DNA from 3 places in the Shewanella oncorhynchi genome. Region 3 is predicted to be linked to each of the others. Evidence: predicted binding sites of a transcription regulator. Region 3 holds the regulator's gene; each other region holds the start of a gene.
What was found. The regulator LexA, encoded in region 3, represses DNA repair genes until DNA is damaged. The targets are predictions, from matches to a motif close to TACTGTATNNNNATACAGTA.
Positions count from the first base shown of each region.

Region 1 (4,998 bases), 2.5 Mb from region 3:
GTCTTCACTGTTAGTTTGAATCAACCGTTTAATCGCGTTGTTGTAACGCTTTTGGAGGATATCAACAATCTCAGGCCATTTCTTACCTGTGAGTTTAAGATTTAGTGCATCGTATTTAACACGTTGACGCCATAACTCATTAATTTCTGTCTGGTCTTTTGGCCATGCGGCCTCATCGCGGTCGTACTCATAGGCATCACCGGGCGCAGAAAAATCCATCTCTTTATCTAATAGAGATAAAGCATAGACAAAGCCTTCATAGCGGCGCTTTTGGACGATATCAAACATTTTATAGGCAGGCTCAAGTTCACCAGAACTGAGCATGTCATCGAATTGGGTAGCATAAGGTTTAAAACTATCGACATCCGCTTGGGTTAACACATTGCGGCGATAGTCTAACTGCTGTAGATAACGATCGAAAATTTGCGCAGAAAAGGCGTCATCAAGATTGAATCTATGATAGTGCGAACGAGTGTATAAGTCCGTTACCCTTTTGCTCGCAACCTTATGTTGCGCTTCCTGCTTGAGAGTGGGTAACTCGCTGATTTGAATCGTGGGTGGTACGGCCCAAGCCGAAAATCCGACAAAAACAGTGGCGATCGAGGTAGCCAAAGTGAGTTTTCGCATCAACAAGTTACTCCGTTTTAATAAATGATTACAGCAGGATATGTTCTGCTCTAACTTTAATCGTTAGGCCACTATCAAGCTGAACATGAATATCTTCCTTGTTAATGTCAGTAATCACACCGGCTACGGGTGTCATACCTAATTTAACATTGACGCGTTGTTTTTTCGTTAAATCAGTCAATTGTGCTTGAACATAATTGACGACTGGCGCTGCAGCTTTTGGCGCAGGCTTAGCAGGACGCTCAGTTTTAGGACGCTGAGGAACAGCCACCTTTTTAGGTGCTTTCTTCGCCGCGGGCTTAGGTGCAAGTGCTGCACGTTTCGCTTTGGCCTTATCCTGACTCTCTTTCAACATGGCTTGAGCATGATCAATGTGCTCTTGCTCTAACTCGCCGCAAGGTTCGCCATCCAGGTTTACGCGTTGTGCGCCCGCTTTAACGCACTTTAAATAGCGCCAGCTGCTGGTGTAACGTCTCAAGGCAACTCTGAGCTGAGTTTTACTGACTTTAGAATCATCAGCCAACCTTTCAGCCAAATCTTGAAACAATCCGATTTTTAATGGCTTAGTTTCACCTTCAGCAATAAAGCACAAAGGAAATGTTTCATACAAATACGCCAAAATTGCATTGGTGTCGGTCAACTTTTCTGTTGATTCCATCATTACTTCCACAGTCAAAAAGGGACATCGATTCGAGGTGATATATATCAGCTTCTTACATGTCGTTTATCTTCGTTAAACTCAATATTGAGTCAACGTACAAATTAGCATCCTAGCCGCGTTTACTAAAGTTAAAAAATATACCTTAACAAATTTTGACAGCTCAAAACACTAAGCTTATTCATTGCATGCCAATCAAACCAGCTTAATGCGTGCAAGCGCATATTATAAGGCGCACGCCACCGATTGCGACTATGAATTATGCGTTATTGTACGCAAATTAATCAAATAGGCAGTTTTCAAAACTTTTAACCAGTAATTCCAGCCCCTTTTGGTCTTCTTCATCGAAACGATCGAAGATAGGACTGTCAATATCGAGCACGGCAACCACGTTACCTTGCGCACGAACTGGCACAACGATTTCAGAATTACTGGCAGAATCACAGGCAATATGACCATCAAATTGATGGACATCAGCCACTCGCTGAGTTTGATTAGTGAATGCTGCAGTACCACACACACCTTTTCCTAACGGAATGCGTGTACAAGCCACTTTACCTTGAAACGGGCCTAATACTAGTTGTTCGCCACGCATAACGTAGAATCCCACCCAGTTCAGCTCAGTTAAATTATCATTGAGCAAGGCTGAAAAATTCGCCATCGCCGCAACAAGGTCGTCTTCCCCTTCCAACAAGGCCAAGGCTTGACGGTTAAGTGACTCATAAAATTTCGATTTCATTACATTTCCTAACAATTTTATTCTGCTGCTTCGGTCTTTTTAGCCGCTTTTTTCGCTGCAGGCGGATTCATTGGCGTACTATTAACCTGAACGGCGCCTTTAAGCAAGTTCGTCAGCTCATCTTTATTGTTAGCAAAATAGAATGCGAGCTTTTCGCCCACACTTTCATCTATACCCAAATCAGCTTTTTGAATGAAGGGGATAAGGTTATCGGCGATATCGAGCATCTTATCGTAGGCATCAGCCTCCTTCTTAGATGTGAATGTCATCTTTTCAACCCCTTCTCTGACCACGACAAACTGTGTTATTACTGCCATGACTGCCCTCGCACTGTTTTTATATACAGTAACTAGAGTGACATAGATTGAACTTGTGATGCAAGTGTTCTGATTAATCTGATATTATTAGCGTACTTTCGTTGCCAAGATTATAAAAGCGCTAGACGTGGCTGAACAGCTAACTAGCACGACACTTTGCACCGTTCTCGCTGTTATTACTCCTATTAGGCTAATATATATTTTTATATGCATGAAAACGCAGCAGAAAATTCAGTAACCCTATGCCGCTCCTGCGATTTAGCAGTCCGCAAACGTGCCTTGCCTAGCGGCGTTAGAGCAATCTGTCCTCGTTGCAGCACTGCACTTTATGACACGCCATACTGCTCTGTGAATGGTATGTTAGCCCTATGTATTTCGGCATTAGTGTTTTATTTCCCTGCCAATTTTTTACCCGTACTCGAGATCCACTTTTTCGGCAGTATTCGTACTACTACGGTTTTCCAAGGGGCATTTGCAGTATTTGACCAAGGCTATTGGGTTGTAGGTGTCGCCGTACTTGCCGCAGCTGTGATAGGTCCAGGCTTATTACTGTTATCGATATTGACACAGATTTTAATTGTGAAATGGGGATTGAGTAGCCTTTTTTGGCGTAACTCATTGAAGCAGTTGTTAAAATTTCATGGCGTCTTATCGCAACTCACTATGCTGGAAATTTATGTGATCAGCTTCTTAGTTTCATCATTTCAGCTATCTGATTTTTCGGACATTTATTTTGGTATGGGCACATTTTGCTTCACTATGCTGTTTCTCGTGACCTTGTTTCTACAAAGAGAATACGACTTAGAACATATGTGGACGTTATTGGAAGGTCATAGCTGATATGAAACAACAAGGTAAAGATATCGGCCTATGTCTCTGTAAAGTGTGTCGCCAACTCAACAGCAGTGAACTCACGCACTGTCAGCGCTGTGAAACTGAGTTGCACGTCAGAGACTATTCCAGCCTGCAAAAAAGTTGGGCTTTGTTGATTACCGCTGCCATCTTACTGGTGCCAGCCAACATTTACCCTATCACTATGCTGACCAATCAAGGGCAAGTGCGGCACGACACCATTTTTTCAGGCATTTTGCATTTAGTGCATTCAGATATGCTGCCTATTGCCATCATAGTGTTTACCGCCAGTATTTTAGTACCATGGATTAAAATCATCGGCTTATCCATTTATCTGTGTGCGATCAGCTTTGATATTCCGATTTCAAAAAAGAAATTGATGGTGGGTTTTCACATCATCGAATGGATTGGCCGCTGGTCAATGCTCGATTTATTTGTCATCTCAATCACAGTGGCATTAGTGAACATGGGACAATTACTCGACGCGAAACCCGCGCCTGCGGCTACCGCATTTGCCTTGGTGATTCTGTTAACTCAGTTAGCCGCAAAAGTTTTAGACACTCGTTTACTCTGGGATCGATTGGAACCTCAAGATGACACAAATTGAATCGCCGAAAGTTGTAAAGAAAAAACTCTTTTCGCCCATTTGGCTGCTTCCTATTGTCGCGTTGGCATTAGGTGCTTGGCTGGGCATTAAGAGCATTAAAGAATCGGGGGTTGAAATTCAAATTCACTTTCCGAGCGCCACTGGGATTGATGTAGGTAAAACCTTAGTCAAATACCAAGGTTTGACTGTTGGTAAAGTGAAAGACATTGGCATAGATGAAGATCTCAAAGGCGTGAACGTCAAGGTCATGATGGACTACCGCGCTAAGCCTTTCTTGAATAAAGAAACCCTCTTCTGGCTTGTCACACCTAAAGCAAGTATTACAGGTGTTGAAGGCTTAGATGCGCTGTTTTCGGGTAACTATATTGCTATCCAACCAGGGAAAGGCAATGCATCGACCTTTTTTGAAGCAGAACGCCAACCGCCGCCGATGCAAATCGGCTCAGAAGGTGTGATGGTCGAATTGACCTCCGATAAACTCGGTTCGCTCGATGTTGGCTCGCCAATATTTTTCCGCCAAATCCCCGTGGGTAGCGTGGTCAGCTATCGTTTAGATGGCAATCAAAGGGTCATTATCAGCGCTTTCATTCAAGAGCAATATGCGCGGTTAGTGAAGAAAAATTCTCACTTTTGGAATGTTTCTGGCGTCAAAATTGATGCTTCACTAACTGGGGTTAAAGTCAGTTCAGAGAGTTTGGCGTCCATTCTGGCTGGCGGCGTGAGTTTCAGCTCTGACGATAAAGCAGACATAGCTAAAAACGGTGACGTTTTTTCGCTTTATGATTCAGAAACCACCGCCCTTGGCGGCATAGAAATAAACCTAACCATGGCTGACGCTAACGGTGTCGACAAAGGTACCCGCATCGTTTATCGCGGCATGAACATTGGCAGTATTTTAAGTAAACAACTCACGTCCAATGGTGTTACAGCCGTGGCTAAGTTTGAACCTCAATACGGTTCACTGTTAACTAACGACGGGGTGTTTTGGCTTGAAGGTGCTGATATTTCCCTCTCAGGCATTAAAAATCCAGAACGTTTACTGACAGGTAGCGTGATCAACTTCCTGCCAGGCATCAACACCAAAAGCGCGGTACCAAGCAGCTTTGCCTTACAATCAAAGGCACCTGATTTACTGCAATCGAAGAAGCGTTTCTTGACCTTAACCTCAGCCGAAAACATGGGCATTTCAGCGGGCGCC
Region 1 is NZ_CP132914.1:2,254,482-2,259,479, reverse strand. It holds gene prc (carboxy terminal-processing peptidase) at 1-627, opposite strand, end outside; gene proQ (RNA chaperone ProQ) at 656-1,285, opposite strand; gene msrC (free L-methionine (R)-S-oxide reductase MsrC) at 1,566-2,024, opposite strand; gene RA178_RS10280 (YebG family protein) at 2,042-2,341, opposite strand; gene RA178_RS10275 (paraquat-inducible protein A) at 2,549-3,181, shown strand; gene RA178_RS10270 (paraquat-inducible protein A) at 3,183-3,800, shown strand; gene RA178_RS10265 (PqiB family protein) at 3,787-4,998, shown strand, end outside.
Region 1: the regulator LexA is predicted to act here: its motif matches at 2,353-2,372, upstream of RA178_RS10280 (YebG family protein).

Region 2 (4,998 bases), 590 kb from region 3:
TATCCCTAACTAAGTTAGAACATTAATGGATTGTCATACCATAGTGAGGAGTATACGCGTTAGAAGAATGACGCTCGAAATGCCCTCTACAGCGTGGTCATTCTACACTATGCCCCTTCTTTTTATGAAGCCATTTGCATTGTGCGGGTTAACGGAATGGGATCAAGTGCTGTGATTTGCAGCGCTTATTTGACATTGAATAACAAATATCGCAGTGGCTATCTGATTGTGCAGACACTTTAACTTACAGGTTAAAATGAAAAAAGGCGCACTGAGCGCCTTTTGGCATGAGCTTGATAACCTATTGCGACAATTGACTCTCGATTTTACGCAGCGCTACTTTCAACTTGCGAGTATTTTCTGGACCCATACGGATCAACAGTTTTTGTGCACTGGGTAGTGCCTCTAAGTTAGGGTCAACGAATTGATAGTTAACGCTAATTGAATTCAGCTCAATCGGATCTTCAATAATAGGTGCTGCGAGTAACATTTTAATTGCTTGCAGCATTCTGTCGTTAAATTTGGCGTTGCTGTAGCCGAGTTCGGTAAAAGCTTCCTCTAGGAGCGGCGTCAGTTGCTTGTAAGTTGTGATTAAGCTCTGTTCGTCCATTTTGGCAATCGAGTCAACATAGGCGTCGTATCTGTGGAACCCCTCAGGATTTAAATACACTTTGTTGGTGATTTCTGAGACTGAGAACAGCTTCTCTGGTCCTTTAAGTGGGCTAACTTTACGGGTTAATTCACCCTGAGCTAGGTTATCCACGAATACCACAAATTGGCGGACGAGATCTTGCTGCACTAACGAAGAACTCAGCACATTGTTATTGATCATGGCGAGAGCTTTTTGTTGCACAAATGCATCACTTTCAGCCAGCACAGGCACAGGTTCTACGACAACTTCAGGCTCTGCCACTGCAGTGGTTTCAGTGCTATTGATGTTCGTTTCTGTAACGGCAGGCGTCGTCTCTGTGGTTTCAGGCTCTGGCGCACTTTCGAGCGTCATAGGTTCAGATGGCGGTGTTTCAGGCAATACAATAGGGGCGTTAGGAATGAGTTTAGGTGAGTCAGAATCACCGCTGTAGTAATAATATCCTCCGGCAGAAAGTAGCACGACGAGCACTATCGCAAAAAGCGCAAAGCGATTGCTGCTAGAAGAAGTCTCTTGAGGTGTTATTCTATCATCTTGATTAACTTGCATTTTACATCCTTCGCTTGAGTGTCAAGGTAACTTGGTGAATACATGCAGCTAACATTAAAGTGCAAGAGCGGGCTATTTGAAGGCCGCAGGTTCATTTTGCAAGTTTCCATGCGCTTGTCTATAGCGCTTAGCTGAACATAAACAATTTATTTCGAGTAAAGGCAGATGTTACGCCTCGTTCTTTACCCTTTAATATTTACGGCTTAAGCCTGCACATAGTGCTGTCTGTGCCCGAGCCAACGTAAAATAATTGCATCGACTTTTTCGGGAGCTTGCGCCATTACATGGCTCGCTAATTTCTGAATGTGTGGGATCAAAGCTTGATCGCGCACCAGATCGGCAATTTTGAGCTCAGCCAGTCCCGTCTGCTTAGTGCCAAGCACTTCACCCGGACCACGAATTTCTAAATCTTTCTGCGCTATGATGAAACCATCATTGCTTTGTCTGAGTACACTCAGTCTTTGGGTGGCGGTATGGCTCAACGGCGCCTTGTAGAGTAACACACAATGGCTTGCGATGGCGCCTCGACCGACTCGTCCGCGCAGTTGATGTAGTTGTGCTAGACCTAAACGTTCAGGGTTTTCAATGATCATCAGGCTGGCATTGGGCACGTCGACGCCCACTTCAATCACGGTTGTCGCTACCAGTAGATGAATAATGCCTGCCTTAAAGTCGGCCATGATTTGCTGTTTCTCGGCGCTCTTTAATCTGCCATGCACTAGGCCAATATTGAGCTCGGGCAGGGCGAGGCGCAGTTCTTCGGCTGTGTCTTCGGCGGCTTGGCATTCGAGCACTTCGGATTCTTCAATCAGAGTACACACCCAATAGGCCTGACGTTGGTCGCTAATGACAGCGTTGCGGACCCGTTCAAGCACTTCGTTACGGCGTAAATCAGCAATCGCCACTGTGGTCACTGGAGTTCGCCCCGGCGGCAGTTCATCGATAATGGACGTGTCGAGATCTGCATAGGCCGTCATCGCCAGCGTGCGGGGAATAGGTGTGGCTGTCATGATCAATTGATGCGGGTGGAAACCTTGGCTCACGCCCTTTTCCCGCAGGCCTAAGCGTTGGTGTACGCCGAATCTGTGTTGCTCATCGATAATAATTAACGCGAGTTTGCTAAAGACCACATGCTGCTGGAAGATGGCATGGGTGCCAATCACCATTTGGGCTGCGCCAGATTCAATATCCGCAAGGGATTGGGTTCTGGCCTTGCCTTTAAGTTTTCCCGCCAGCCAACCGACTTTAAGTCCGAGTGGCTCAAACCAAGCGGCAAAGTTAGTTGCATGTTGCTCGGCCAATAACTCGGTCGGTGCCATCATGGCAACTTGATACCCGTTTTCAATCGCTTGTAATGCCGCCATCGCCGCGACTAAGGTTTTGCCCGAGCCAACATCCCCTTGCACTAAGCGCATCATAGGGTGCGGTTTTTCTAAATCTTTGCCTATATCAGCCACGACTCTTTGCTGGGCGCCAGTCGGCTTAAAGGGCAGAGCCGAGAGGAAGGGATTGAGCAACTGCCCCGTGGCCTGCATGGTGACAGCGGCATCTAAATTACTGCGCTGCCTTAGGCGTAACATACTGAGATTGTGGGCGAGTAATTCTTCCTGCACGAGTCGTTGCTGGGCTGGGTGTTGGCCTAGCTCTAAATCGAACTGAGAGATCCCCGCAGGAGGACGATGTAGCGTCTGCAGCGCTTGTTTAAGGCTGATGTTGTTAGGTTGCAATTGTGGTGGCAGCAGCTCAGTTAAGCCACCCTCTTCCAGCAATACCAAGGCTTGCTCGGTCAGCTTTAGCCAACTCGCCTGTTTTAAGCCCTCAGTCGTGGGATAAATCGGCGTTAGGGTATCACTCAGGTGAACATCTTCACCGGGATACACCACTTTATATTCTGGATGCACTATCTCAGCTTGATGACTACCACGGCGCACTTCACCGTAGGCGCGGATCATCAAACCATTTTGCATGGCATTACGCTGAGCAACGGAAAAGTTAAAGAAGCGCAGGCTTAAGCTGCCCGTATCGTCGCGCACATTGCAGACCAGCATGCGCTTGCGGCCTTGGATGATTTGTGTCGATTGGATTTCAGCTTCTATAGTGCCGTAACCGCCTAGGCTGAGGGCGGCAATGGGATAGATTTGGGTTCTGTCTTCGTAGCGCAGGGGTAAGTGAAACAGCAGATCTTGTACTGTTGTGATGCCGAGCTTTGAGAGTTTCTCCGCGACCTTTTTGGCGACGCCTTTGAGGTCGGTGATCGGAACAAGATCCAATTGCTGCAAGTCGTTAGCACTCAATCACTGTGAATTTATACATATATTAACAGAGAATAAGCGTAAGGCAATCTCAAGGGGAATTAGGGTGTTATCAAATTTTGTTGGAAGCATTGCTAATATCCTTCTGTGGCCTTAAGACCACAAAATTGTTGATAAGATATCGTTAGGCTGAAAGCGTGGTTAACTGTGAGTGTTATTACAACCAGCCTTTTTGCTTGGCAATGCGGGCTGCATCGATTCGATTACTGGCATTGAGTTTGGCTATGGCTTCTGAGAGGTAGTTGCGAACAGTCCCTTCGGCGATAAAAAGAGTTTCGGCGATGTCGGAGGTGGATTTGCCTTCGCTAGCGAGGCGAAGAGCGCGGCGTTCTTTGTCGTTGAGCGGGTCGACATCGCCAATCGCCATCATGGCAAGTTCAGGATCGATCACTCGTTTTCCCGCCATCACTTGTTGAATCGCGTTGACTAAGGTTTCCGAGGGCGCATCTTTAAGCAGAAAGCCGCCCACACCCGCTTCGATGGCACGTTTAATATAGCCCGCACGGCCGAAGGTGGTAATGACCACAACCTTAGTTTGGCTATGTTGCTCCTTTAACCATGTAGCTAGCTCTAAGCCTGTGCGGCCGGGCATTTCGATATCCGTTAGCAAGAGATCAAAGCTTTGCTGTTTGAGTAAGCTTAGAGCTTCGTCGCCGTCACTTGCTTGGGTGATACTAAAACCCCCTGCAAGCGTAAGGAGTGCGGCGAGTGCTCCTCGCACCATAGCTTGATCTTCCGCCAATAAAATCTTCATTAATGTGTTGCTCCCTGCAAAGGTAAACTGACGGTAAAGGTATATCCCTGTTCGAGATTATAGCTCAAGCTGCCGCCTAAACTGTCGAGACGCTCGCGTATACCAGTGAGGCCATTACCCTCTATAAAAGGTTTGGCCGCGGCATTGTCTTTGACTTCGAGCAGCAGGCGGTCTGATTGCTTAGAAAAGTGGATAGAGCATTCACTTGCACCGCTATGGCGAAGAATATTATTAATGAGTTCGGTGAGGATCAAACTCAGTTGGCTTTCTGTGGTTGCACCTAGCTTGGGTAGCTCACCACTGAGCTCGACACTTAAGCCTTTATCCCTTAAGGATTTACAAAGCTGCGTCACGCAACTCTCTAGGCCCTTGTGTTTGTAGTCTGACACTGTGTGGCGGATCTGGCTTAAACTTTCCCTCGCAATTTGTCCTAGTTCAGTCAATTGGGTTGATGCGAGTTCATATTCTTGTTTTGCGATAAGCTTTTCGGCTAGCTCAGCCTTAAGGGCGATGGAAGATAGGCTATGCCCCATAATGTCGTGTAGATCCCGCGCGATACGTTCACGCTCAAGCATAGTGGCCAAGGTGGTAATTTCTTGGGCACTTTGCTGTTCTTTCAATTTATGCCGATAACGTCTGCGTTCGGCGACACCAAACATGCCCACGCCGAGCACTAATCCCGAGCCGTAAAGCGGAAAGTAGTAACTGTTAAAGTGGTAAATCTCATTGAGGGC
Region 2 is NZ_CP132914.1:398,164-403,161, forward strand. It holds gene RA178_RS01915 (DUF3014 domain-containing protein) at 302-1,198, opposite strand; gene recG (ATP-dependent DNA helicase RecG) at 1,402-3,477, opposite strand; gene RA178_RS01925 (response regulator transcription factor) at 3,668-4,264, opposite strand; gene RA178_RS01930 (sensor histidine kinase) at 4,264-4,998, opposite strand, start outside.
Region 2: the regulator LexA is predicted to act here: its motif matches at 3,494-3,513, upstream of recG (ATP-dependent DNA helicase RecG).

Region 3 (4,998 bases):
TTGCGAATGGCACCGAACACCTGCCACACAGATTCTTTTTTCTTTTTCTTACCGCTTAACTCTTTATGGTAAGTCGCCACTTCCATCACATGGTCATAGCCTAAATACACAGGCACAAGTGTGACAGGACGTTCAATACCGCGCAGTACGCTGTTCATCGTCATGGCGATCATGCCAGTTTTCGGCGCCAACAGACGGCCAGTACGTGAACGGCCGCCTTCGGAGAAGTATTCCACCGAATAACCTTTAGCAAACAGCTGGTCTAAATACTCACGAAATACTGCGGTGTATAGCTTGTTGCCATTAAAACTACGGCGGATAAAGAAGGCACCACCGCGACGGAACATAGGTCCCGCGGGCCAGAAATTGAGGTTAATGCCGGCAGCAATGTGCGGCGGAACCATGCCTTGATAATACAAAATATACGATAACAGCAGGTAATCCATGTGGCTGCGATGGCAAGGCACATAAACAATCTCGTGGCCATCGTGGTGTAACTGCCGAACTTGCTCGGCGCCTTTAATGTTGATCCCGCTGTAAAGCTTGTTCCACAGCCAAGTTAAAAAACGCTCGGCAATACGCACTAAACTGTCTGAGTAATCGGCAGCGATTTCATCGAGATACTCAATAGCCGTCTCGCGCGCTTGGGTCTCAGAAATCTTTTTACTAGCGGCCTCTTCTTGAATCGCTTTGCGCAGCGACTCAGATTTGAGTAACGAATGAAACAGTGCTTGGCGGTTTGGCAGCACAGGCCCTGTCATTACCTTACGTTGACGACGGAAATGCACGCGCGCAACCCGTGCTAACTTATGGGCAATCCCCATGTCGGTGCCATGTTCGTCAGCCATGTAACGCAGGGATACGGCATTCGAAAACTGCACGAAGTTATGTCGACCTAAGAACAGAATCATCAAGCACTTGCGTAGCCAAGTCGGGTTTTCCCGCTCAAATACGGCCGCCTTCATAGTGTCGTCTTCTTTCCCTGGCGTGCGACCCCAATACAAGCTCACGGGCACCAGTTGAATATCCAATTCAGGACGTTCCTTATGCACGGCTAACAAACGCATAAAGCATTCGAGGAAAGGCTCATTACCAGCACGTTCGCCAAACAGTGGCTTACGTCCTTGAAGACAGACAACCCGAGGCGCAGTCACACCATTAGCCACTAGAGGCTCATAAGGGCTTGGTAAACCTAACTTAGCCGTTATTTCGCTCAAAGCAGCTATGTCACTGAGAGATTCTGTTTTCATCACATAAACAAGGGGTCTGGAAGCATCCAGATTCAGATCGGCAAAGGGATCCTGAGGTACCACAATAGTGTGCACTAAGTGTTTTTGGATCCAACGTAATGATTTCAACCAAAGAGAGTCGTGTTTAGGCATTATTCTTATGCAATTAAGTGCGTTTACTAGCCCGATAGAATACCAGACTATAGGTAATATTCGCTAATTCTCTCCAACATAGCTAAAAAGTGGTTAATACTTGCGCTGCAAATAATACTGTATATACTAACAGTAACTGTATAGAAAAACAGGAAACACCATGAGACCTTTGACGCCACGCCAAGCTGAAATTTTAGAGCTAATTAAACGAAATATTGCCGATACTGGCATGCCACCCACTCGGGCAGAAATCGCAACCCGTTTAGGTTTTAAGAGCGCCAATGCGGCTGAAGAACACCTTAAAGCGTTGGCGAAAAAGGGCTGCATTGAGATCATGCCAGGCACATCTCGGGGCATTCGTCTACCTGCGGAAATCGAAGATTTGACTGAAACAGGTTTACCGCTCATCGGCCAAGTGGCCGCGGGTGAACCTATCCTCGCCCAAGAACATGTTGAACAGTACTACCAAGTCGACCCAAGCATGTTCCATCCCGCCGCCGATTTTTTACTGCGAGTAAAAGGCGACAGCATGAAAAATATCGGCATTCTCGAAGGTGATTTGCTGGCAGTTCATAAAGTAGAACAAGCTAGAAATGGTCAAGTGGTTGTCGCTAGAGTCGATGACGATGTCACTGTTAAACGTTTCGAAAAAAAAGGTAATGTGGTCTATCTACATGCCGAAAATGAAGATTACTCCCCGATTAAAGTGGATTTAGGCTTCCAAAGTTTAACAATTGAAGGACTCGCCGTCGGTGTGATCCGTAATGGAGATTGGCTATGAATAAACTACTTGGCAATGCCCCCCGCCATCCGGGCTTGTGGCTCGATGAAGTCCGTGATGCCGACTATGACTGGCACCATGCGCCTATCGCCTGTATGCCAACCAAGACTCAAGGTCGCCAAGAATTAATTCATCTGAGTGCACAACTCGCTCAGTTAAGCCAACAGGGCCGTTGGTTAGTGCTCATCAACCCTCCAAGTATTGGCTACAAGCAAATGCTCGCCAGCGCAGGTGTGCGTATGGATAGAGTTTTGCTGGTACATGCTAAAGATGAAGTCGAAACCCTGTGGGCGATGGAAAAAGCCCTGACAAGTGGTACGTCCAGTGCAGTCATTACTTGGACTCAATCATTGGATGCGCGGGATAATCGACGCCTACAAATCGTGGCTAAAAGTGCCAGAGCTATGGGCATAGTGCTTGAAGACGTAAACAGTCACTTACATGCAGACGTACGTATTGAGCAAGGCAATCTCTTCGGTCAGCAATCTTTTTTTAGCGCTGTACACTAAATATTCATTTAATTTTTTACCTTGAAAGCCGCCTCACCTATGAATGTGAGGCTTTTTTTTGGCAATTTTTCAGATAATTAGATAAATAAGTGATCTTGATCAATATTTAAACAGCAAGTATGGTTGGTTAAGTTGGTGATGATATATCACCCACCGTGGTCAATGAATCGAGTATTTATCGAACTCGAAGCGCCACTAAAAATAGAGAACAGATTTATTTCAGCAGTATGTGCCAGCGTGGCTAATTACCAGCAGTAACAATACTTGATTAAAAGTAACAGCCGCCAACGCACGTTGAAGTCAAAAAAGCTTTTTTGGGAACTGAAGAGTTTGCATAGAGTTGAGACTTACTGTGTTGCTCTTCTTTGTAGTTGCTATTCGCAATTGGCAGAGGAGAAGTCTTGTGAAGCAATTGTTGTATTGTTTACTCGTGGTGCTTTTCGCACCACCGTTGACCGCCGCGGACATGCGGTTCAACATGACCCCTGGCGTGACCGAGATCAGTGGCAAGGTTTATCACTTGCACATGACCATCTTGTATATCTGCTGCGCAATAGGCCTAGTGGTCTTTGGCGTCATGATTTACGCCATGATCAACCACAGAAAATCCAAAGGCGCTGTCGCGTCCCACTTTCACGAAAGCACTAAAGTTGAAATCGCTTGGACGATTCTGCCATTTATCATTTTGATCTTAATGGCGATTCCAGCGACAAAAACTTTAATCGCAATGGAAGATCCCAGCAACGCCGATCTCACCGTAAAAGTCACGGGTTCCCAATGGAAATGGCATTACAGCTATTTCGATCAAGATATTGATTTTTATAGCATACTGACAACACCCAGAGCACAAATCGAAGGCACCGAAACCAAGGGTGAAAACTATCTATTGGAAGTCGATAAACCGCTCGTTCTACCGATAAACCGCAAAATCCGCTTTCTGATGACTTCAGAGGATGTCATCCATTCTTGGTGGGTGCCCGCCTTTGCCATTAAGAAAGATGCCAATCCAGGATTTATCAATGAGGCCTGGACTCGCATCGACAAACCCGGCATTTACCGTGGTCAATGCGCCGAGCTCTGCGGTAAAGACCATGGTTTTATGCCTATCGTAGTACAAGCGTTACCCGAAGCCGAGTTTGAGGCTTGGGTCACAGAGCAGAAACAAGCCGCAGGTGCTGCGGCTGAAGCCGCTCAAGCCGCTTTATCACAAACCCTAAGTAAAGAAGAGTTGATGACTCAAGGTGAACAAGTTTACCTAGGGCACTGCGCAGCCTGCCACCAGCCCAATGGCGAAGGGTTGCAAGGCGTATTTCCGCACCTTAAAGGTAGCCCGATTGCAACGGGACCACTCAGCGGCCACCTTGAAATCGTGCTCAACGGTAAAACGGGTACTGCCATGCAAGCGTTTAGTAAGCAATTGACCGCACAAGAAATCGCGGCAGTGACTACCTACGAGCGTAATGCTTGGGGCAATAATACTGGCGATGCAGTGCAAGCCAAAGACGTCAACGAGTACATGAACGGCAATTCTGCACAAACATCCGCCGCGGTACCAAGCAGTACAACCCCGACACCCGCACCTGCAGACGTCTCAGCTGCAGTCGATCCCGCAAGCCTCCCCACACTCAGCCATGACGCCCTCATGGCCGAAGGTGAAACTGTCTACGCGACCTTCTGTGCTGCCTGCCATCAAGTGACAGGTGCAGGAATACCACCCGCCTTCCCCGCGCTAGTGGGTAGTGCTATCGCCATTGGACCAGTCGCCAATCACATCGATATTGTGATGCTCGGTAAAACAGGCACGGCTATGCAGGCATTTGGCAAACAGCTTAGCCCACAGCAACTTGCAGCAGTCATTACCTATGAACGCAATGCTTGGGGCAACAATACCGGCGATACAGTGCAACCTGCTGATATCGCAAGTCATGGACAGTAGGGGATAATGATGAGCACAACGACTCAAGATCAAACCGCAGCCCATGATGACCATCATCATGGTGCGCCAAAGGGCATCATGCGCTGGCTGCTAACCACCAACCATAAAGACATAGGTACTTTGTATTTATGGTTCAGCTTCATTATGTTCTTAACTGGTGGCGCTATGGCCATGGTGATCCGCGCTGAACTCTTTCAACCTGGATTACAATTGGTCGAACCCAACTTTTTCAACCAAATGACAACTGTTCATGGGTTGATCATGGTATTCGGCGCGGTAATGCCGGCCTTTACAGGGCTAGCTAACTGGCTGATCCCTATGATGATAGGGGCGCCCGATATGGCGCTGCCACGGATGAATAACTGGAGTTTTTGGATACTCCCCTTCGCC
Region 3 is NZ_CP132914.1:4,837,929-4,842,926, forward strand. It holds gene plsB (glycerol-3-phosphate 1-O-acyltransferase PlsB) at 1-1,382, opposite strand, end outside; gene lexA (transcriptional repressor LexA) at 1,543-2,163, shown strand; gene RA178_RS21295 (cell division inhibitor SulA) at 2,160-2,672, shown strand; gene coxB (cytochrome c oxidase subunit II) at 3,076-4,608, shown strand; gene ctaD (cytochrome c oxidase subunit I) at 4,618-4,998, shown strand, end outside.